DNA from 2 places in the Variovorax sp. P1_G12 genome. Region 1 is predicted to be linked to the other one. Evidence: riboswitches for the same ligand, from Rfam matches in the RefSeq annotation. Region 1 holds a riboswitch; the other holds the start of a gene.
The links. Region 1 has a riboswitch for S-adenosylhomocysteine ahead of metH (methionine synthase). Riboswitches for the same ligand answer to the same signal wherever they lie in the genome.

Region 1 (8,289 bases):
AGCATCGCGACCAGCATCATGCCGGTCACCAGCACGGCGGTCGGCACTCGCGGAACCAGGCCGGTCTGCAGGTAGGTGGCGACCAGCGGCTCGGCGATGATCACCGACGCCAGCGCCAGCAAGGCCGCGATGCCGGCGAAGAACTGCAGCGGCCGTTCGCTCACGAACAGCTTGCAGATGGTCTTCAGGATGCGCCAGCCGTCGCGGTAGGTCGACAGCTTGCTTTCCGAGCCCTCGGGCCGCGAGCGGTACGGCACCGGCACCTCGGCGAAGGGCATGCGCAGTTCGAGCGCGTGCACCGTCAGTTCGGTCTCGATCTCGAAGCCTTCCGATACCGCCGGGAATGACTTGGCATAGCGCCTGGAAAAGACGCGGTAGCCCGAGAGCATGTCGGTCAGGCGGCCGCCGAAGAGGCTGGCCACCGCGCCGGTCAGGAGCGCGTTGCCGAAGCGATGGCCGCGCCGGTAGGTCTGCTGGTCGGCGCGGTCGTCGACCCGCGAGCCGACCACCATGTCGAGATTGCCCTCCACCATCATCTCGATCAGGCGGCGCACTTCGCCGACATCGTAGGTGGCGTCGCCGTCGACCATCACGTAGACGTCGGCCTCGACGTCCGCGAACATGCGGCGCGCCACGTTGCCCTTGCCGCGCAGCGCGACGTGCGTCACGGTCGCGCCGCAGGCCCGGGCCACGGCCGCGGTGTCGTCGGTCGAGTTGTTGTCGAAGACATGGATCTCGGCCTCAGGCAGCGCGGCGCGGAACTCGTCCACCACCTGCGCAATGGCGAGCGCCTCGTTGAAGCACGGGATCACGGCTGCGATGCGCAGGCCGCTCAGGTCGGGACGATCGGTCATTTCTGGATGGGCAGGATGCGGTAGGCCTTGGCACCGGCTTTTTCGTACATCAAGGCGAAATGGTCAAGGAAGCCGGGCTGGGCTTCGAGCAGCGGGGCGCTTCCGGCGCCCACCGCGATCGCCTCGAAGCCCAGCCCGGCCAGTTTGCGGGCGAACTCGACCGGTGGCAGGACGATGAAGTCGGAATAGCGCCAGGGTCCGATCGCGTCGCCCCACACCGGCGCCGGCCCATAGTAAGTCGCTTCGCTGAGTGCGATCTGGTAGACGCGTCCGCTGGCGTGCTCGCGCAGGTAGTTCATGACGGCGTAGCCGGGCACCTTCGCCTCGAGGAAGGCCGTCCGCTCGGCCGGCGTGGTCGCGATCGCCGCCACGCTGCGCCGCGTCATGTAGAACGAGCCCCCGACTCCGATCACCACCAGCAGCACGCCAAGACAGCGGCCGGCGCGGTCGAGCGTGCCCTGGGCGTTCCAGCGCGGCAGCGCGCGGCGCAGCCAGCCGGCCAGACCGCCCAGCAGCGCCTGCCAGCCCACCACCGAGACCAGCGCGATCAGCGGCACCGAGGCCGCCAGATAGCGCGGATAGCGCGAGGTCAGGGCCCAGACGCCCAGCGAATAGATGCTGAAGACCGCGGCCGCACGCACGGCGGGCGAACGCTTCCAGAGCAGGGCGAGCGGGGCGAACAGCACGCCCCAGAGGAAGCCGTTGGGCCACGCGGCGTGGGCCTTCACGTCGTCGAACTGGTTCTTGTAGTCGGCCAGGTTCCAGTTGGTGAAGCCGAACAAGCGCGAGCCGATCGGGTTGAAGGGGTCGCCGGTCAGGACGGCGTTGCGCGCATACCAGTAGATGCAGGGAACCAGGAAACACAGGAGCGCCACGGCCCAGACCCTGAGCCTGCGTTCGCGCCGCACCACGAACAGCGCCACCAGTGGCAGCACGGTCAGGGCCTGGTACTTGGAACCCGCGGCGATGCCGAGAAAAAATGCTGCCAGCGCCAGCCAGCGCGGCCCCCGCACCGGGTCGTCGGACTCGCGCCACCACCACAGGGCGGTGCAGGCCGCGAGCACGAAGAGCGCCACGCTGATGTCGATCAGCGCGCTTTCATAGTCGCCGATGCCGAGCCAGATCGCGGCGGCGATGAGGCCGGTCACCCGGCTCGCATGCTGCACGCCCAGGCGGTAGACGATTCCCACCGAAAGCCAGCCCGCGAGGCCGCTCAGCAGGTGCGGCAGCACGTCGTCGCCGACCAGCAACCCGCCCGCATGGATCAGGTTGTAGTTGTACGGGAACCAGGGGTAGCGCAGCCATTCGTGGATGGCGAGCCGGCCGCTCTGCGCCAGCTCGCGCGCATAGGGCAGGTGGTACATCAGCTCGTCGAAGGCCGCCGGCGGCGCCAGCGGCTCGACCAGCGCCGGCAGTGCGGTCAGTGCGAGCACCGCCAGCGCCAGCTTCTCGACGAAGGTCCAGGGCGCCGAGCGCTCGCGCGCGCGCAGTTCGCGCCGCCAGGCCGGCGCCTGCAGGCCGGCCGCCAGCACGCCGGCCGCGACCACGCCGATCACCGCGCCCCGGGTGAACAGGCCGGCGATCGCGATCGCCTGGAAGACGCAGACAAAGATCCCGAGCCCGGCCGCGGCCGCCATCGCGGTCTCGAGCCACACATCGCGGCGCATGGGCGCGCCGATGCGCATCAGCAGCGCCCGGCCGAAACCCCAGCATCCGACCACGAACACCGCCAGCGCCGCGTAATGCGTGGCTGCAAACATCAACTTCTGAATAGGAACTCCCGCTCGCCGTTCGCGCTGGCAACGACTTCCCGTGTCATAGATTCGGCGCCAGCAGGCGCTCGAGGTCCGCCTCGCTCTGGTCGCGCCGCGCCGCCTGGTCCTGCAGCTGGTCGTGCCCGATCTTGCCGACGTTGAAATAGGTCGCGTCGGGATGGCTCAGGTAGAAGCCGCTCACGCTGGCGGCCGGCATCATGGCGAGGCTGTCGGTCAGCGTCATGCCGATGTCCGCGCAGTTCAGGAGGTCGAACATCGGCCGCTTCACGCTGTGGTCCGGGCAGGCCGGATAGCCGGGCGCGGGCCGGATGCCGCGGTACTTCTCGCCGATCATCTCCTCGTTGCTCAAGGCCTCGTCGGCCGCATAGCCCCACAGGTCGGAGCGCACGCGGTGGTGCAGCGCTTCGGCGAAGGCCTCGGCCAGGCGGTCGGCCAACGCCTTGAGCATGATGGCCGAGTAGTCGTCGAGGTCGTCGATGAAGTACTTCTCCTTCTTCTCGACGCCCAGGCCGGCGGTGACCGCGAACACGCCCACGTAGTCCGCGAGGCCGCTCGCCCGCGGCGCGACGAAGTCGGCCAGGCAGCGGCTGGGCCGCATCACGCCCTCGATCTCCTGCTTCTCGGTCTGCTGGCGCATGCCGTACCAGGTCATGGCGACTTCGGTGCGCGACTCGTCGGTGTAGAGCACGATGTCGTCGTCGTTCTCGGTGTTGGCCGGCCAGAAGCCGATCACGCCGCTGGCCGTGAGCCAGCGGCCCTCGATCAGCCGCTTGAGCATGCGCTGGCCGTCGGCATAGACGCGCACCGCCTCGGTGCCGACCACCTCGTCCTTGAGGATCGCCGGAAACGGGCCGGCCAGGTCCCAGGTCTGGAAGAACGGCCCCCAGTCGATGTACTTCGCCAGCTCGGTGAGGTCGAAGTTCTTGAACACGCGCCGTCCGATGAACTTCGGCACCGGCGGCACATAGCCCGTCCAGGCGATCGGCGCCTTGTTGGCGCGCGCCTTGGCCAGCGGCCACAGCGGCGTCTGCTTCTTGTTGGCGTGCTGGTGGCGCACCTTGTCGTAGTCGGCGTTGATCTCGTTGATGTAGTTCGCGGCCTGCTCCGACAGCAGAGACTGCGCCACGCTCACGCTGCGCGAGGCGTCGGGCACGTAGACCACCGGCCCTTCGTAGTGCGGCGCGATCTTGACCGCGGTGTGCACGCGGCTGGTGGTGGCGCCGCCGATCAGCAGGGGGATCTTCTTGATCCGGAAGTGCTCGTCCTTCTGCATCTCGCCGGCGACGTACTGCATCTCCTCGAGGCTCGGCGTGATCAGGCCCGAGAGGCCGACGATGTCGGCGCCCTCGACCTTGGCGCGCGCGAGGATCTCATGGCAGGGCACCATCACGCCCATGTTCACGACCTCGAAGTTGTTGCACTGGAGCACGACCGTGACGATGTTCTTGCCGATGTCGTGGACGTCGCCCTTGACGGTCGCGATGACGATCTTGCCCTTGGTCCGGACGTCACGGCCGGCGGCCTCGTCCTGGCGCTTTTCCTCCTCGATGTAGGGGATCAGGTGGGCCACCGCGGACTTCATCACGCGGGCCGACTTCACCACCTGCGGCAGGAACATCTTGCCCTGGCCGAACAGGTCGCCGACGATGTTCATGCCGTCCATCAGCGGGCCTTCGATCACGTGCAGCGGACGGCCGCCCTTGGCCAGGATCGCCTGGTAGGCCTCTTCGGTGTCCTCGACGATGAAGTCGGTGATGCCGTGCACCATGGCATGCGAGAGGCGCTGGCTCACGCCCACCGGATGCTCCGGCGTGCCGCGCCATTCGAGCTTCTTGCTCTCGTCCTTGGCGCCGCTCTTGGCGGTCTCGGCGACCTCGACCAGGCGCTCGCCGGCATCGGGCCGGCGGTTCAGCACCACGTCTTCCACCCGCTCGCGCAGCTCGGGCTCGAGGTCGTCGTAGACGCCCACCATGCCGGCGTTGACGATGCCCATGTCCATGCCGGCCTGAATGGCGTGGTACAGGAACACGGTGTGGATGGCTTCGCGCACCGGGTCGTTGCCGCGGAAGCTGAAGCTCACGTTCGAGACCCCGCCCGACACCTTGGCGCCGGGCAGGTTCTGCTTGATCCAGCGCACCGCGTTGATGAAGTCGACCGCGTAGTTGTTGTGCTCCTCGATGCCGGTGGCGATCGCGAAGATGTTGGGGTCGAAGATGATGTCCTCGGGCGGGAAGCCGATCTCGTCGACCAAGAGGCGGTAGGCCCGCTCGCAGATCTCGATCTTGCGCTCGTAGGTGTCGGCCTGGCCCTTTTCATCGAAGGCCATCACCACCGCCGCTGCGCCGTAGCGCCGCAGCAGGCGGGCCTGGTGCCGGAAGGGGTCCTCGCCCTCCTTCATGCTGATCGAGTTGACGATGCCCTTGCCCTGGATGCAGCGCAAGCCGGCCTCGATCACCTCCCACTTCGAGCTGTCGACCATGATCGGCACCCGCGCGATGTCGGGTTCGCTGGCGATCAGGTTCAGGAAGCGCACCATGGCGGCCTTGCTGTCGAGCATGGCCTCGTCCATGTTGATGTCGATCACCTGGGCGCCGTTCTCGACCTGCTGGCGCGCGACGGCCAGCGCTTCCTCGAACTGGCCGTTGAGGATCATCCGCGCGAAGGCCTTGGAGCCGGTGACGTTGGTGCGCTCGCCGATGTTGACGAACAGCGAGCCCTGGCCGATCTGCACCGGCTCGAGGCCGGACAGCTTCATCGGGGGGACGGCGACGGAGGAAGGATCGGAGGACATGGGCTCACCTGTGGAAACGGGGTCAGGCGAGCGTCGTTGCACTCCAGTGGCTGGAAGCCCAAGCCTGACGCCGCCGCCCGGATGGACGGCAGCGCTGCAACGCTCCTTGGGAGCCGCGGATTTTACGCCGGCTGGGCGGCGCCGGCCGCCGATGCGGGCAAGCCGAAAATGGCGTCGAAGGCCCAGTTGAAGACGAAGGTGTAGACCAGGAAGAAAACCACCAGTCCCAGGTCCATCACCAACGCCTCCCACAGGCTCACGTCCAGCCACCAGGCGAAGATCGGCACCAGGAAGGCCACCAGGCCGCCCTCGAAGCCGATCGCATGGGCGACGCGGCGGCGGACGCTGCGGCCGCGCACGGCCTGGCGCGATTCCCAGCGCTCGAACAGGGCGTTGAACGTGAGGTTCCAGAGCACCGCGATGACCGAGGCGATGACCGCCAGCACGCCCGAGTGGCCCAGGCCCTGGCCCGACATCAGCGCCAGCCCCGCGCTGGCCACGACGATGGCGATGCCCTCGTAGAGGCTGATGTAGACGACGCGGCGTTTGAGCCCTTGCATGAAATCGATCCCGTGTTGGTTGGTGTTGATGGGTACTTTATATTTGTTTGACTGACATATAAAGTCATCTTCTTTCAAGTTAATTGATAGGTCGGACCGCATGAGCTTTTCCAGCGACAACGTGGAGGTGTTCCTCGCGGTCATCGACCACGGTTCTTTCTCGGCCGCGGCGCGGGCCCTGGGCCGGGTGCCCTCCGCGGTCAGCATGGCGATCGCCAATCTCGAGGCGGAACTCGACCTGCTGCTCTTCGACCGCAGCGGCCGGGAACCGCAGCCCACCGAGGCGGCGCGTTCGCTGGAACCGCAGGCGCGCCTGCTGGCGGCGCAGCTCAAGCAGCTCCAGGTGCAGGCGCTGGCGCTCACCCAGGGGCTGGAGAACCGGCTCACGCTCGCGATCGCGCCCGAACTGCTCGCGGCGCCCTGGAGCGGCCCGCTGGCCGCCCTGGCGAACGAATACCCGCTGCTGGAGGTCGAGGTGCTGGCCGCGCCGCAAGCCGATGCGCTGGCGCTGCTGCACAGCGGCCGGGCGCAGCTGGCGCTGGTGTTCGAGCGTCCCAGCCTGGACGGCCGGGAGGGGTTTCAGGAGGTGGCCAGCGACACCATGGTGGCCGTGATGGCGCCCGACCACCCGGTGCTGGCCGCCGCCGGCGGCCGGCTGCGCGAGGAGCACCTGACGACCACGCGGCAGATCGTGGTCGCCGGCCGTGACCTGGCCACCAGCGACCCGCGCTTCGTCTTCGCACGGCACGTCTGGCGCACCGACAACGCGCTGGCCGCCCTGAGCCTGATCACCGCCGGCCTGGGCTGGGGCTGGCTGCCGCGCAACTTCGCCCGGCCGCACGTGGCGGCGGGCGCGCTGGTCGAGATTCCGTTCGAGAACCTGTCCAACGGGCTCGACCTGTGGGTCGACGTCGTGTGGTCGCGCGAGCGGCCGCTGGGCCTGGGCGCCCAGCGCTTCGTGGCGCTGATCGCCCGCAAGAAGGACTGAATTGAAACACCCCCGAAGCGCCTGCGGCGCCTCCCCCTCGAGGGGGCGATACCAGCGGCCCGGCGAAGCCGGTTCCGCGGTATCCCTGGCAATTGGGCTGCACCAGTTTCATGCGCCGCGGGTCACGCGATCACGTGGTGGAGGACGGCGCCGGCTAGCGATCGCGCCCGCCTCCTCCTTCACCATGGCCGCCGCCGTGGCCACCGCCCCCATGGCCACCACCGTGGCCACCGCCACCCCCGTGACCGCCTCCGCCACCGCCCCCATGCCCACCACCGTGGCCGCCGCCGCCGTGGTCACCTCCGCCCTGCCCCGGCGGCCGGCCGCCGGTCTGGAAGCCGGGCGGCGGGCGCCAGCCGGGTGACGGTGGCGGGCGGTAGCCGGGCGATGGCAGCGGCCTGAAAACCGGCGCAGGCGGCGGACGGAAGCCCGGCGGATGCGGCTGATAGCCCGGCCAGGGGTTGGGACGCCAGCCCGCAACCGGCGGCGGTGGCGGGCGCCAGCCCGGAACCGGTGGCGGCGGCGGCCGGCCGCCCCACCAGCGCGGCTGGCCGTACCAGGGCCGGTCGCGGTAGTAGTTGGACCAGTAGCTGCCGATCGCGAAGGTCACGAGTGGCACGCCGATGATCGCGCCGTAGGTCGCCAGCGGCACCCGCTGCTCCAGGTAGGCGTACTCGAGGCTCGCCGCATAGGACCAGCCGCGAAGTCCGTCGGGCAGCACCACGTCGCACCAGCCGTAGCCGGCGGTGCAGCCCATCACTTCCAGCGATTGCCCGGGCGCCAGCGAGGCCACCAGCGGATAGTTGTCGCCGGGGCCGGCACGCAGATTGACGGGCCCGCGGGTGAACGCCTGCTGGGCCGTCGCGGCCAGCGGCAGCATCAGCGCCATGGCGCCGAGGCCGAACCATCGCAGAGCCTTGTTGTCGTTCATGCAGATTTCCTTTTGCGTTCCAGGGTAGGGAGAGCGTCGGCGCGTTGTCAATCAGCGACGGCCTTCAGCTAGAACGTTTCAGCACGCGCGTTCGCGCACGCGAAGAACGTTTGGAGAGCTTCTTCATCCCGGCTTCACATGCGCCGGGATGCGCGAGGTTCAGGCCGGCGCCGGGCCGCCAGCGCGGCGAAGTCCGCGCTTCGCGCTGACGGGCGGCCTGCTGACTCCCCCTCGGGGGGCAGCGACCACACGAAGTGAGGGAGCGTGGGGGCCAGCTCAGGCTGCTTCGCTGTAGAAGGCGGCGCGCCGCAGGCTGCGGCCCGCGAGCGGAGCGACCGCCTGGCCGATCGCCGCGATGTGCTCCGGCGTGGTGCCGCAGCAGCCGCCGAC
Region 2 (8,289 bases), on a different contig from region 1:
AGCAACACCGCGGCCGGGAACGTCGTCGCACGCGCCAGGCCGGTCGCCTTCACCGTGCCTTGAGTATCGCGGCCGCCACCTCGGCGAAGCCGGCGCCGCGCTCGCGCTCGGCGACGTAGCTCGGCAGGTGCGACAGGGCGGCCTCGAACCGGCGGACGTTCGCCACGCCGATGCTGTGCTCGAAATGCTCGAACATCAGCGCGTCGTTGGTCGAATCGCCGACGTAGGCCCAGCGCTGCATCTCGTCGTCGAGCCGGCGGCCCCAGAGCTCGCGCACGATCCAGCGGGCGCCGGCCAGCTTGTTGTGCTCGCCGTACCAGCCGTTGACGTGGATGCTGCTGACGGTGGCGTGCATGCCCTCGCTGCGCATCAGCGCGACGACAGCGGCGATCTGCGCATCGCCGAGTTGCGTGAATTCGCTGTGGTCGATCGCGATGTCGCATTCGCGGCCCGGCGAGTCGGTGGCGCGCCGGGCGCCGGGGATCTCGCGCTCGATGCGGGCCAGCACGGCCTGCATGCGCGCGAAATTGCGCTCACGCGTGGGCGCGTCCTGCTGGTAGCGCTTCTCGAGGCCGCCCTGGGGCGCGGGCAGCAGCGCGACGGCGCCGTTCTCGGCCACGATCGCATCCACCGGCCAGGCGCTCGCGAAGGGTTCGCTCCAGCCCACCGGGCGGCCGGTGATCGCCACCCGATGCAGGCCGGCTGCGCGCAGGTCGGCCAGCGCTGCCAGCGCATCGGCGCTGATCGCGCCTTCGGTCGTCAGCGTGTCGTCGATGTCGGTGAAGACGCCGACCAGCGCGCGCCGCGCCGCCAGCGGCCACTCAGTCAGAGGAGTCATCTCAGTTCTTCACCACGCGATCGCGTGACTCGCGACGCATGAAACCGGCGCGGCCAAGCCCAGAGATACCGCGGATCTGGCTTTGCCAGGCCGCTGGTATCGCCCCCTTGAGGGGGCAGCGCCGCAGGCGCTTCGGGGGTGTTTCATTTCAGGAGGCGGTCTGCAGCGCCAGTCCCGCGTGCTCGCGCAGGGGATGGAAGTGGATCTTCGGAAAGCGCTCCTGCGCCAGCCGCACGTCGTAGGGCGAGGTGCACAGGTAGGCCAGCGTGTTGGCCGCGTCGAGCGCCATCCGCGCCGGATAGGCATCGACGAAGGCGCGCAGCTCGGCCGGGGTGTCGGCCGTGATCCAGCGCGCGCCGGTGTACTGGCAGCCCTCGAGCCGGACGTCGGCGTCGTACTCGGTCTTCAGGCGGTGCTGCACCACTTCGAACTGCAGCTGCCCGACCGCGCCCAGCAGCATCGGGCCGCCGACCTCGGGGCGGAACACCTGGATCGCGCCCTCTTCGCCGAGCTGGGCCAGGCCCTGCTGCAGCTGCTTGGTGCGCAGCGGGTTCCTGAGGATCACGGTCATGAACAGCTCGGGCGCGAAGAAGGGCAGGCCGGTGAACTGCAGCGAGGCGCCGTCGGTGATGGTGTCGCCGAGCTGCACGCCGCCGTGGGTCGTGAAGCCGACGATGTCGCCGGCGTAGGCCTCCTCGACCGCTTCGCGCCGCTGGCTCATGAAGGTCACGACGCTGGTCGGGCGCAGTTCCTTCGCGGTGCGCTGCACCTTGAGCTTCATGCCCGGCGTGTAGCGCCCCGAGGCCATGCGGACGAAGGCGATGCGGTCGCGGTGGTTGGCGTCCATGTTGGCCTGCACCTTGAACACCACGCCCGCGAAGTCCTTGTGCTCGGGCCGGATCTCCTTGACCACCGGCTGCCGGTTGACCATCGTGGTGCTGATGCGCGGCTGCGGCGGCGGCGCCAGGTCGACCAGCGCGTCGAGCACTTCCATCACGCCGAAGTTGTTGACGCCGGAGCCGAAGAACACCGGCGTCTGCTTGCCGGACAGGAAGGCCTCGCGGTCCCAGGTGGGCGAGGCGCCGGTGGCCAGTTCCATGCTTTCCACTGCGTGGTCGAACTCGCGGCCGAAGCGCTTGTGCAGCGCGTCGCGGTCGGTCAGCGGAATCGTTTCGAAGTCCTGCGGCAGCTTTTCCTGGCCCGACTCGAACACCGTCATCGCCTTCGTGCGCAGGTTGATGATGCCGCCGAAGCTCTTGCCCTGGCCCACCGGCCAGGTCATCGGCACGCAGGGCATGCCGAGTTCGCGCTCGATCTCGTCGAGCAGTTCGAGCGGCTCGCGCACCTCGCGGTCCATCTTGTTGACGAAGGTGATGATCGGCGTGTCGCGCTGGCGGCAGACCTCGATCAGCCGCCGGGTCTGTGCTTCCACGCCGTTGGCCGCGTCGATCACCATCAGGGCCGAATCGACCGCGGTCAGCACACGGTAGGTGTCTTCGGAGAAGTCCTTGTGGCCCGGCGTGTCGAGCAGGTTGATGACGTGGTCGCGGTAGCTCATCTGCATCACCGACGAGGCGACCGAGATGCCGCGCTGCTTCTCGATCTCCATCCAGTCGGAGGTCGCGTGGCGCGAGGCCTTGCGCGCCTTCACCGAGCCGGCGATCTGGATCGCGCCCGAGAACAGCAGCAGCTTCTCGGTCAGCGTGGTCTTGCCGGCGTCCGGGTGGGAGATGATCGCGAAGGTGCGGCGGCGTTTGGTTTCGGAGGCGAAGGTCATGGGGGTGAACGCGGTGCGCGCTCACGGGCGCGGGCTGCTGGAGGCAAAACCCACGATTTTACCGTTCGGGCGCTCACATCGGGGGTGAGAAGCCTTTGCGGCCCACCAGCATGCTCGAGGCGGTCGGCTTGCCGTCCTTCACCTGGGCGGTCACCGTGACCATCGCGCCCTGGACCACCAGCGCCGCCTGGTCGTCCTGGGCCGGCTTGAAGGTGACGATCGGCGTGCCGCGCGGGACGATGACGGTCTTCTCGCCGTCCTTGTACTTGAGCACCAGCTTCTTGCCGCCCGGAACCGCCGCCGGCGCCGCCGAGAGCGCGGAGACGGTGGCATTGGTCATCGTCCCGTCGGGCATGTAGTCCCAGGGGCGGAAGCCTTCGCCGGTGCCGCGCATGGCTTCCGGAAACACGAGTACCTCGACCGCGCGCTGGGTGCCGTCGGGCTGCGGCAGCGAACCCGCGCCGACGAAGCTGTCGGGCTTGATGGCGGCCATGTCGAGCGGGAGCACTTCGAGCACGCGCATGCTGGCGGGCCGCACCAGGGTGACGATCTCGCCGCTGCGGTCCTTGACCGTCAGCGAATTCGCGTCGACGTGCGCGATGACGCCGCGCACGCGCACGGTGGGCTCCGCGGCCGCGGCCGGGGCCTGCGCCGGAGCCGGCAAGGACAGCGTGGCCGTCGCGGCCATCACGAACGAAGTGGCAAGGATCTTGGCTTTGGACATGAGGATCGGCCGGGTGGGGCGATTGTTGGGGGTGGGAGGATCCGCAGTCTAGGCCGATCCGAAAAGCGCTGCTGGCGGCCGGCCGGCGCCGCGCGTTAAAATACGCCGTTCCGAGGAGCGTTGCAGCGCCGACAGGCGTGAGGCTCGGACCATCATCGCAACCACGCTCACCCGCTGTTCTCGCGGTGAGTCCATTCCCCGATCGCAGTGGCATCTTTCAAGCTTGCTTTGGAGCCAACATGAGCGCAGTTCTCAAACCGTCCCCCGTTTCCACCGTCGACCAGGCGATCGCCGACCTCTCCCTTGCCGCCTGGGGCCGCAAGGAAATCCGGATCGCCGAAACCGAGATGCCCGGCCTGATGGCGATTCGCGAAGAGTTCGCCAAGGGCCAGGCGCTCAAGGGCGCGCGCATCACCGGCTCGCTGCACATGACGATCCAGACCGCCGTGCTGATCGAGACGCTGCAGGCGCTCGGCGCCACCGTGCGCTGGGCCTCGTGCAACATCTTCTCGACCCAGGACCACGCCGCCGCCGCCATCGCCGCGGCCGGCACGCCGGTGTTCGCGATCAAGGGCGAGTCGCTGGAAGACTACTGGGACTACACCCATCGCATCTTCGAATTCGGCCCCAAGGGCTCGGCCGGCGAAGGCCCGAACATGATCCTCGACGACGGCGGCGATGCCACGCTGCTGATGCACCTGGGCCAGCGCGCCGAGAAGGACCAGAGCGTGCTGGCCAACCCGACCAGCGAGGAAGAGCGCATCCTGTATGCGGCCATCAAGGCCAAGCTGGCGGTCGATTCGACCTGGTACACCCGCAAGTCGGCCGAGATCATCGGCGTGACCGAGGAAACCACCACCGGCGTGCACCGCCTGAACGAGATGTCGGCCAAGGGCACGCTGCTGTTCCGCGCCATCAACGTCAACGACTCGGTCACCAAGAGCAAGTTCGACAACCTCTACGGCTGCCGCGAATCGCTGGTCGACGGCATCAAGCGCGCGACCGACGTGATGATCGCCGGCAAGGTGGCCTGCGTGGCCGGCTACGGCGACGTGGGCAAGGGCTCGGCCCAGGCCCTGCGCGCCCTGAGCGCGCAGGTGTGGGTGACCGAGATCGACCCCATCAACGCCCTGCAGGCGGCGATGGAAGGCTACAAGGTCGTGACCATGGAGTACGCCGCCGACAAGGCCGACATCTTCGTGACGACCACCGGCAACAAGGACGTCATCACGCACGACACGATGGCGAAGATGAAGGACCAGGCCATCGTCTGCAACATCGGCCACTTCGACAACGAGATCGACGTCGCCTCGATCGAGAAGTACGAGTGGGAAGAGATCAAGCCGCAGGTCGACCACATCACCTTCCCGGACGGCAAGAAGATCATCCTGCTGGCCAAGGGTCGCCTCGTGAACCTCGGCTGCGGCACGGGCCACCCGAGCTTCGTGATGTCGTCGTCGTTCGCGAACCAGACCATCGCCCAGATCGAGCTGTTCACCAAGCCCGACGCCTACCAGGCCGGCAAGGTCTACGTGCTGCCCAAGCACCTGGACGAGAAGGTCGCTCGCCTGCACCTCAAGAAGGTCGGAGCGATGCTGACCGAACTGACGGATGCGCAGGCAGCGTACATCGGCGTCGACAAGAACGGCCCGTACAAGCCCGACACCTACCGCTACTGAGTCCCACGTCTTGCGTGCCGATCAGCTACTCGTCGAACGCGGCCTCGCCGCTTCGCGCTCGCAGGCCGTCCGCCTGATCGCCGGCGGCTTGCGCTGGCGTGACGGTGCCGACTGGCGCGTCGTGGGGAAGAACCGCGACGAAATCCCCGAAGCGGCCGAGCTCGAACTGCTCGATGCCGCCGAGGCCCGCTACGTCTCGCGCGGCGGCCTCAAGCTGGAAGGCGCGCTGGCCGCCACCGGCATCGACCCGCGCGGCCGGCGTTGCCTCGATGTGGGCCAGTCGACCGGCGGCTTCACCGACTGCCTGCTGCAGCAAGGCGCCGAGCATGTGGTGGGCGTCGACGTCGGCCACGGCCAACTGCATGCGCGCGTGCGCGACGATGCGCGCGTGACCGCGGTCGAGGGCGTCAACGCCCGCACGCTGACGGCGGATGCCTGGGCATCCGAATCCCCTGATGAGGAGACTGCCGACCGGAGCTTCGGCCTGATCGTCGGCGATCTCTCCTTCATTTCACTCACGCTGGTGTTGCCCGCGCTGGTGCCGCTGCTGGCGCCCGATGGCGACATGCTGATGCTCGTCAAGCCGCAGTTCGAACTGCAGCCGGGCCAGGTCGGCAAGGGCGGCATCGTGCGCGAGCCCGCGCTGTACGCCGTGGTCGAGCAGCGCTTGCGCGATACCTGCGCGGCACTCGGCCTGCGCGTCGTGCGTTGGCTCGACAGCCCGATCGAGGGCGGCGACGGCAACCACGAGTTCTTCATCCATGCTGTTCATGCGGACGGCCAACCAGGAGCCGGCCGTGCGCCTTCCGCTGAGCTTTGAGTTCTTCCCGACCAAGACGCCCGAGGGCGCAGTCAAGCTGCGCGCCGTGCGGCAGCAGCTCTACGCGCAAGAGCCCGAGTTCTGCTCCGTCACCTACGGTGCCGGCGGCTCCACGCACGAAGGCACTTTCGGCGCGGTGCGCGAGATCCTGGCCGAAGGCGTGGAAGCGGCCTGCCATTTCTCCTGCATCGGCGCGACCAAGGCGACGGTCCGCGAGCAGCTGGCCGAGCTGAAGGCGATGGGCGTCAAGCGCCTGGTCGCCTTGCGCGGCGACCTGCCGAGCGGCTATGGCGTGGGCGGCGAGTTCCACTACGCGAGCGATCTCGTCGCCTTCATCCGCGCAGAAACCGGCCGCGATTTCCACATCGAGGTGGCCTGCTATCCCGAAGTGCATCCGCAGGCGCGCTCGCCCGAGGCCGACCTGCAGGCCTTCGCGGCCAAGGTGCACGCGGGCGCCGATTCGGCCATCACGCAGTATTTCTTCAGTGCCGAGGCCTACTGGCGCTTCGTCGACGAGGCACGCGCGCTGGGGCTATCGACGCCGATCGTGCCGGGCATCATGCCGATCACGAGCTCGACGCAGCTGATGCGCTTCTCCGATGCCTGCGGCGCCGAGATCCCGCGCTGGATCCGCCTGCGGCTGCAGAGCTTCGGCGACGACACGGCATCGATCAAGGCCTTCGGCCTCGACGTTGTCGCGGCCTTGTGCGAACGCCTGCGCGCCGGCGGCGCGCCCGCGCTGCATTTCTACACGATGAACCAGTCGGTGGCCACGCTCGGTGTGCTGCAGCGGCTGGGCTGGGCTGCATGAGTTTGCGCAGCGGCCTGGCGGCGCTGCTCGCGGCCGGGCTGCTCGCGGCCTGCGCGGTGCAGCCGGCGTCGCAGGGCGATGCGGCAGGCGACGCGCCGCAGGGTCGCCTGCGACCGCTGGCGAAGCAGCCGGCCCTGCCGCCGGGCGCGCCGCCGCGCTCCGCGGTGCCGTCGGTGCGCTACGACCTCGCTGTATCGGGCCGCGGCGAACTGGGGCCCGACGACGGCATTCCGGGCGACGAGGGCGGGCGCGAGGTCTTCGAGCGCGGCGGCGCTTCCTGGTACGGCATCCAGTTCCACCAGCGGAAGACCGCCAGCGGCGAGCGCTTCGACATGACTGCGTTCACCGCGGCGCACAAGACGCTGCCCTTCAACACGCGCGTGTGCGTGCGCAGCCTGGTCAACGGGCGCGAGGTGCTGGTGCGCGTCAATGATCGCGGGCCCTACGCCTCGGGCCGCATCATCGACCTGAGCCGTGCCGCGGCCGAGGCCATCGGCATGCTCGGGATGGGCATCAAGACGGTGGCGCTGTCGATCGCGGACCAGGAGACCGACCGCTGCGGCGGCACCGAGGTCGGACCGGCGGAGGTGCCCCTCCAGGCCGCCCAGGATCCCGCACCCAGCAGGCCGACACGACAAGTCGCGCCCCGCAAGCGCCGTTAATTTGCTTCGGCCGGCGCAGCCAGGCCCGTTGGTGAAACACCGCGGATCTGGCTTTGCCAGTCCGCTGGTGTTGCCCCCGGCCGGGGGTGGGCGGGCTACACGCAGTGAGCCCAACCTGGGGGCGAGCAACAGAAACACCGCGGATCTGGCTTTGCCAGTCCGCTGGTGTTGCCCCCGGCCGGGGGTGGGCGGGCTGCACGCAGTGAGCCCAACCTGGGGGCGAGCAACAGCTACCCGCCGCTGTCGAGCGAGAAGGTGGCGTTCCGGTCCTGCGCCAGCCGCTCGGCCATCTGGGGCAGGGCGGCCGCCAGCAGCGGTTTCAGCGTGTAGGGCGGATTGATCAGGAACATGCCGCTGGCGGGCAGGCCCGGCCGGTGCGTGACGCCTGTCGCATCGGTCGTGATCTTGCTCGACTTGACCGTCAGCGTGGCGTGCAGCCACGACTTGCCGGCCTTGGTCGCCATGGTCTTGAGCCGGCGCGGCAGGTCGTGCGCTTCCGGCCGCGGGATGATCGGGTACCAGACGGCGTAGGTGCCGGTCGCAAAACGCTTGAGTGCCTCGGCCACGAAGTCGAGCACCCGGGCGTAGTCGCTCTTGATCTCGTAGCTCGGGTCGCACAGCACCAGGGCGCGGCGTGAAGGCGGCGGCAGGAACTTGGTGGCGCTGCCGAAACCGTCGTCGCGCAGCACCGCGATCTGGCGGCCGGCCTCGAGCTGGGCGATATTGGCGTCGAGGGTGCGGGCGTCGGTCGGGTGCAGCTCGAACAGCTTGAGCTTGTCGTGCTCGCGCAGCAGGTGATGCACGATGAAGGGCGAGCCCGGATAGATCTTGGCGCCGCCCTTGGGGTTGAAGTCGCTGATCACCTCGAGGTAGCGCGCCAGGGCGTCCGCGAGCGGGGCCTCCGCCTCGGCGGTGGGCTTCTTCGACGTTTTCCTGGCCGGTGCTGCGCCGGGCACGGGTGCCGGTGCGGCCTTGGCG

Region 2: another riboswitch for S-adenosylhomocysteine. It lies ahead of ahcY (adenosylhomocysteinase); the one in region 1 lies ahead of metH (methionine synthase).

The regions. Positions count from the first base shown of each region.
Region 1 is NZ_JBFUBW010000020.1:90,606-98,894, reverse strand. Features, by position in the region: gene AC1D2O_RS22440 (glycosyltransferase family 2 protein) at 1-854, opposite strand, end outside; gene AC1D2O_RS22435 (ArnT family glycosyltransferase) at 851-2,614, opposite strand; gene metH (methionine synthase) at 2,670-5,384, opposite strand; S-adenosyl-L-homocysteine riboswitch at 5,442-5,534, opposite strand; gene AC1D2O_RS22425 (PACE efflux transporter) at 5,543-5,980, opposite strand; gene AC1D2O_RS22420 (LysR family transcriptional regulator) at 6,081-6,968, shown strand; gene AC1D2O_RS22415 (SH3 domain-containing protein) at 7,123-7,899, opposite strand; gene AC1D2O_RS22410 (homocysteine S-methyltransferase family protein) at 8,176-8,289, opposite strand, start outside.
Region 2 is NZ_JBFUBW010000008.1:75,291-83,579, forward strand. Features, by position in the region: gene AC1D2O_RS11120 (DUF4399 domain-containing protein) at 1-63, shown strand, start outside; gene AC1D2O_RS11125 (HAD-IIB family hydrolase) at 50-838, opposite strand; gene AC1D2O_RS11130 (peptide chain release factor 3) at 987-2,615, opposite strand; gene AC1D2O_RS11135 (hypothetical protein) at 2,689-3,339, opposite strand; S-adenosyl-L-homocysteine riboswitch at 3,446-3,515, shown strand; gene ahcY (adenosylhomocysteinase) at 3,579-5,018, shown strand; gene AC1D2O_RS11145 (TlyA family RNA methyltransferase) at 5,029-5,838, shown strand; gene metF (methylenetetrahydrofolate reductase [NAD(P)H]) at 5,789-6,649, shown strand; gene AC1D2O_RS11155 (septal ring lytic transglycosylase RlpA family protein) at 6,646-7,311, shown strand; gene AC1D2O_RS11160 (23S rRNA (adenine(2030)-N(6))-methyltransferase RlmJ) at 7,542-8,289, opposite strand, start outside.